One region of the Enterobacter oligotrophicus genome, then DNA from elsewhere that is predicted to be linked to it. Evidence: predicted binding sites of a transcription regulator. Region 1 holds the regulator's gene; each other region holds the start of a gene.

Region 1 (2,205 bases):
CCAGTTCTGCTATTATTGCCCTTATCCGTGGACAAATTGCGCCACCATACCATTAAGTTTCAAGAGGTTATTTTACTCATGGCAATTATCGGCATTTTCTTCGGCAGTGATACCGGCAATACCGAAAATATCGCAAAAAACATTCAAAAACAGCTCGGTAAAGACGTTGCCGATGTGCATGACATCGCCAAGAGCAGCAAAGAAGATCTCGAGGGCTATGACATCCTGCTGCTGGGTATCCCGACCTGGTATTACGGTGAAGCGCAGTGTGACTGGGACGATTTCTTCCCAACCCTGGAAGAAGTGGATTTCAACGGCAAACTGGTTGCCCTGTTCGGCTGTGGCGATCAGGAAGACTACGCTGAGTATTTCTGTGACGCGCTGGGCACTATCCGCGACATCATTGAACCACGCGGTGCGGCTATTGTGGGTCACTGGCCAACGGCAGGCTATCACTTTGAAGCCTCTAAAGGCCTGGCAGACGACGATCACTTCGTTGGCCTGGCTATTGACGAGGACCGCCAGCCAGAACTGACGGCTGAGCGTGTTGAGAAATGGGTTAAGCAGGTCCGCGAAGAACTGAATCTGGACGACATTCTTAACGCCTGATTTCTCTGCGGCGCGACTCCGGTTGCGCCCGTTTCCAGGTAAAACCGATTAAATTAATTGCTACAAACTTTTAACTTTTTCGCTCAGACCTGTACAATATCCCCCGGTAAAAAGTGGGTGCCATCGAACAAGTTTGTTGGTGATACCACGTTTTTATAAGCATACTTTGCTTGAGACTTGCAGTTTTCATTTAGCCATGGCAGTTCTATAATGAGACGCATCATCCCAAGTGCATTTTCTGTCACTTCTTCTTTAGAAGTGAATCGTTTAGCAACAGGACAGATTCCGCATGACTGACAACAATACCGCATTAAAGAAGGCTGGCCTGAAAGTTACGCTTCCTCGGTTAAAAATCCTTGAAGTGCTTCAGGGGCCAGACAATCACCATGTCAGTGCGGAAGACCTTTACAAGCGTCTTATCGACATGGGTGAAGAGATTGGGCTGGCAACCGTTTATCGCGTGCTGAACCAGTTCGATGACGCGGGCATTGTCACCCGTCATAATTTCGAAGGCGGTAAATCTGTTTTCGAACTGACCCAGCAGCACCACCACGATCACCTGATCTGCCTCGATTGCGGCAAGGTCATTGAATTTAGCGATGATTCTATCGAAGCGCGCCAGCGTGAAATTGCCGCTCGTCATGGCATTCGCCTGACCAACCACAGCCTGTACCTGTATGGTCACTGTGCAGAAGGCGATTGCCGCGAAGATGAACATGCGCACGATGCGAAATAAAGTAGTGTTTATACTCTGAGCCAGCCGAAAGGTTGGCTTTTTTTTGCCTGTTTTATGGCAATAAAAAGCCCGGTGGCGCTGCGCTTACCGGGCCTACGGGCTGTGACACCTTTGCAGGTCCCGTAAGCGCAGCGCCACCGGGCGTAAAAACGGCTTATTAGTTGTTGTTGCTGCGGATCTCCTGCCAGATTTTATCGCAACGCTTCGCCACTTCCTGATCGTTACCCGTTTTACGTGCCTGAATACAGGCCTGGTAATCCATCACGCGAATGTTTTCCTGCGTCGCAAACTGTTCATGCGCTTTCTCTTTCTTAAGCACATTCAGCACGCTCTGGCAGGCTTCGATTTTATCCGGCGATCCCTCAGCGGTATTGATACAGGCGCTATACGCTTCTTTAAGACGCGAATCCTCTTTCGGTGCCTGAGGCTGAGCGCATGCCGCCAGCCCTGATGCCAGCAACGCGACGACGATAATTTTTTTCATCATGTTCAGTCTCCATCCCGGCGGGACTCAGCCCGCCGGAGCGTTCATCAGAAGATAGTGAATGGCGCGATAACCATAAATTTCACGTCACGTTCATCCTGGAAGATGTTGCCGTAACCGCCCGCATAGCTTGGGATATCAGAATGGTTGTCGTACTGCGTGAAGTGCAGTTTGAACATGGTGCCTTTCGCACGCCCCTCCTGCAGGGTATAGATGGCATCCAGACTGTAGGAGGACTCTTTCAGACGGTAGTTTGGATCGTAGTACGCATCCGGTGTTGCCATATCCGCAGGCTTCGCGTCCCAGGCGTAAGCGTAAGAGGCACCCACTGCCCAGCCTGGCAGGTTCCAGTTTTTCAGGTCATACATCGCGCCGA
Region 2 (2,205 bases), 1.3 Mb from region 1:
GTGGCCCCAGGCATAGAAGAAGAACTGCAGATACCACATCAGACCGCCCAGCGCTGAAAGCAGCACGTTGGTGATGATCAGCTGTTTTGCCAGTGAGAAGTCGGCTTTTACCGACAGGTTCTTCACTTTTGCCAGACGAATGAAGCAGAAGCCGAGGTTAACCAGTGCGCCGCCGCCCATGATCACCACATAGCTTGGCAGGGCAACGTATAATGGGTCGACGCCCAGCGCGGCGGCGGCCTCATGCATCGGTTTCGCCGCGTTCATGGCAAACGACATGCCCGCCGAGAAGATGCCGCACATCACCGCCAGCAGCAGGCCTTTCTTCAGATTGAACTCTTCGGCCTTGATGCCCATCTTGCGCTCTTTGAGCTGCCCCGCGCGGGTGACAATCCCCACGCCGATCACCGCGACCAGCACGCCCAGCAGCGTCATGCGCCCGCCTTCGGTGTTGATCAGCACGTCGAAGTTGCCGTTGAGAATGGGCGTCATCAGCGTACCGACGATCAACGTAATGCCAATCGCGATGCCGATACCCATCGACATGCCGAGGTAGCGCATGGTGAGGCCGTAGTTGATGTTACCGATGCCCCACATCGCGCCGAACAGGAAGACCGGCAGTAGGGTGGAGGCGTTAAAGGAGGAGAAATAGCCCCAAAAATCCGGGAGCAACATGGCGCTAATGGTCCACGGCAAAATCAGCCATGACACCGTACCGCCAACGGACCACATGGTTTCCCATGACCAATGTTTAACCTTTTTAAACGGGGCATAGAAACAGGCTGCACTGGCTGCGCCTATCAAATGCCAGAAAATACCCATCGTAATCGCATGATTCATTTTTACATCCTCATCGTTTTTATAGTCGGTGGCTTCCCGCCGACTTGATGAGTGTAAAAATTAGGCGGTTTGGGAACCTTCAGAAGGTTGCCGCACTTTTGTTCCTGATGGCAATCAGCACGTTAACCGCGTGAGCAGACTCACAATTTCGGCATTAAGCGAAAAACGAATAACCTTATAAAAACTACGGCATTGATAATCATTTTCAATATCATTTAATTAACTATAATGAACCAACTGCTTACGCGGCATTAACAGCTGTGCCGCCCGACACTAATGGAGAGGATTATGAGTTATACACTGCCATCCCTGCCGTATGCCTACGACGCACTGGAACCGCATTTCGACAAGCAGACGATGGAAATCCATCACACTAAACACCACCAGACCTACGTGAACAATGCGAACGCCGCGCTGGAAAGCCTGCCAGAGTTCGCTAACCTGCCGGTTGAAGAGCTGATCACCAAACTGGATCAACTGCCAGCGGACAAGAAAACCGTTCTGCGTAACAACGCTGGCGGCCACGCTAACCACAGCCTGTTCTGGAAAGGCCTGAAAACCGGTACGACCCTGCAGGGCGACCTGAAAGCGGCTATCGAGCGCGACTTCGGTTCCGTAGATAACTTCAAAGCGGAATTCGAGAAAGCCGCTGCAACCCGTTTCGGTTCTGGCTGGGCGTGGCTGGTCCTGAAAGGCGACAAGCTGGCGGTGGTTTCTACCGCTAACCAGGACTCCCCGCTGATGGGTGAAGCGATCTCTGGCGTATCCGGCTTCCCAATCCTGGGCCTGGACGTGTGGGAACACGCTTACTACCTGAAGTTCCAGAACCGTCGCCCGGACTACATCAAAGCCTTCTGGGACGTGGTGAACTGGGACGAAGCAGCAGCGCGTTTCGCCGCTAAAAAATAAGGTTGCATTGACGCCTGTGAGAAGCGAGTCTTATGACTCGCTTTTTTTGTATCTGTATACCCGTCATACTTCAAGTTGCAGGTGCGTTGGCTGCGCTCGCTCACCCCAGTCACTTACTTGAGTAAGCTCCTGGGGATTCACTCTCTTGCCGCCTTCCTGCAACTCGAATTATTTAGGGCATATAAAGGAGTTGCGATGCATTACCCGGTGAATGTGTTTACAGGCAAGGTAAGGGAATACGACGGCAGCCGCCCAAGCGCCATCGCCAAAGTTCAGATTGACGGTGAGCTGACGTTAACCGACCTCGGGCTTGCGGGTGATGAGCAGGCCGAAAAGAAAATCCACGGCGGGCCGGAGCGCGCGCTGTGCCACTATCCTCGCGAGCACTATCAACACTGGATTTCTGAATTCCCCGAGCAGGCGGATCTGTTTGTCGCCCCCGCGTTTGGCGAGAAC
Region 3 (2,205 bases), 1.7 Mb from region 1:
AAGCCGAAAATCGTCGCGGCAGCATGGCTCAGTAGCGGTTCCAGCGTCAAATACGCCTGATCCAGATCGGCAACTCCCGTATGGCCATTAAAGTGGAACGCGGCAGCAGCCGTCGCCATCATCGCCAGGTTAACAAAACCGGCAATGGTCATGGCAATAGCCACATCCCATTTAGTCGCTGAATACCGCTCCTTACGCGTTCCGCCGTGCAGGTGCTGTGTTAAGGAAGAGTGCAAATAGATAACATGCGGCATAATCGTCGCACCCAGCACACCCGCCGCCAGGAATACCGCTTCAGAATTCGGCAAACTCGGGATCACCATTCCCTTACTGAGCTGCACCAGATTCGGCTGCGAGAAAATCAGTTCAACAATATAGGCTGCCGCCACAAACAGCAGCAGACCACCGATCACTTTTTCCAGCGGTTTTTGTCCATGACGCTGAAGCATCAGAATAAGGAAGGTGGCGATGCCGGTCAGGACAGCACCCTGTAATAACGACACGCCCAGAATCAATTTGAAGCCGATAGCTGCCCCGATAAATTCAGCGAGGTCGGTTGCCATAGCGATGATTTCCGCCTGAACCCAGTAAAGCCAGACGGCCGGACGGGGATAATGGTCGCGGATTTGCTCTGCCAGATTTTTGCCCGTGGCAATCCCCAGCTTGGCTGAAAGCATCTGAATCAGCATCGCCATCAGGTTAGCCCAGACGACTACCCACAGGAGTGTATACCCGAAGCTGGCCCCGGCCTGAATATTGGTCGCAAAATTCCCTGGATCGATATAGCCAATAGCAGCAATGAACGCCGGTCCCATTAATGCGAACCGCAACTTGCGCGCTGCCCTGCCACTGCTACCCTCTACGCGACTGTTTGTCATTTCTGCCTCTGGAAATATAGCCTTTGCTATGTTTAATGCTATCAAAATGAGAATGATTATCAAGATCATTTGTAAAGGTTGTAATGATTTCTCAGATAGCTTTTAACGATAGAAAGGCGGGTTCGCTTGAGCGGTCTCACAGAATATGAAAACGCGCAGTCATTTGTGAAGCGTAGCACACAAACTTAACTTTTCACTCATTTACCTAACATAACAAAAATGTATTGTTGATCACTATTTTTGAGACTCGTCACAGGATGTAACTATTGTGTGGCCTTGATCTCGTTTTCTTTGCGCTCGTTACATAGAATGTGCACGGAAATTAAACCTGCCTCAAATTTGGAGCAAATATGGACCGCGTCCTTCATTTTGTCCTGGCACTTGTTGTCGTTACTGCGCTTGCGTTACTGGTCAGCCATGACCGTAAAAAAATCCGCATTCGCTATGTTGTTCAGCTTCTTGTTATTGAAGTTTTACTCGCGTGGTTCTTCCTGAACTCCAACGTGGGGCTCGGCTTCGTAAAAGGCTTCTCCGAAATGTTCGAAAAACTGCTCGGATTCGCCAACGAAGGGACTAACTTCGTCTTTGGCAGTATGAACGATCAAGGTCTGGCATTCTTCTTCCTGAAAGTGCTGTGCCCAATCGTGTTCATCTCTGCGCTGATCGGTATTCTGCAGCACATCCGTGTTCTGCCTGTCATTATTCGCGCTATCGGTACTGTGCTGTCAAAAGTGAACGGCATGGGTAAGCTGGAATCGTTCAACGCCGTCAGCTCCCTGATCCTGGGCCAGTCTGAGAACTTTATCGCCTATAAAGACATTCTCGGTAAAATGTCCCGCAACCGCATGTACACCATGGCGGCCACTGCAATGTCTACCGTGTCCATGTCTATCGTGGGCGCATACATGACCATGCTGGAGCCAAAATACGTTGTTGCAGCGCTGGTTCTGAACATGTTCAGCACCTTTATCGTGCTGTCGCTGATCAACCCGTACCGCGTTGATGCCAGTGAAGAGAACATCCAGATGTCAAACCTGCATGAAGGTCAGAGCTTCTTCGAAATGCTGGGTGAATACATTCTGGCAGGCTTCAAAGTAGCGATTATCGTTGCGGCGATGCTGATCGGCTTTATCGCGCTGATTGCTGCCCTGAACGCCCTGTTCGCGGCAGTTCTGGGTATCTCCTTCCAGGGCATCCTGGGTTACATCTTCTACCCGATTGCCTGGGTAATGGGTGTTCCGGCAAGCGAAGCGCTGCAGGTGGGCAGTATTATGGCAACCAAACTGGTTTCTAACGAATTCGTGGCCATGATGGATCTGCAGAAAAT

The links. The regulator Fur, encoded in region 1, represses iron uptake genes when iron is present. The targets are predictions, from matches to a motif close to ATAATAATGAGAACNACTATCAA.
Region 2: sodA (superoxide dismutase [Mn]) is a predicted target of Fur. The motif match lies at 1,033-1,055, and genes of this name have one in related genera.
Region 3: EoCCA6_RS05140 (Nramp family divalent metal transporter) is a predicted target of Fur. The motif match lies at 919-941, and genes of this name have one in related genera.

Annotation. Positions count from the first base shown of each region.
Region 1 covers NZ_AP019007.1:3,848,702-3,850,906, reverse strand. Annotated here, with positions in the region: gene fldA (flavodoxin FldA) at 79-609, shown strand; gene fur (ferric iron uptake transcriptional regulator) at 899-1,345, shown strand; gene chiQ (ChiQ/YbfN family lipoprotein) at 1,503-1,829, opposite strand; gene chiP (chitoporin ChiP) at 1,877-2,205, opposite strand, start outside.
Region 2 covers NZ_AP019007.1:2,559,904-2,562,108, forward strand. Annotated here, with positions in the region: gene rhaT (L-rhamnose/proton symporter RhaT) at 1-840, opposite strand, end outside; gene sodA (superoxide dismutase [Mn]) at 1,129-1,749, shown strand; gene yiiM (6-hydroxyaminopurine reductase) at 1,945-2,205, shown strand, end outside.
Region 3 covers NZ_AP019007.1:1,086,432-1,088,636, forward strand. Annotated here, with positions in the region: gene EoCCA6_RS05140 (Nramp family divalent metal transporter) at 1-878, opposite strand, end outside; gene nupC (nucleoside permease NupC) at 1,229-2,205, shown strand, end outside.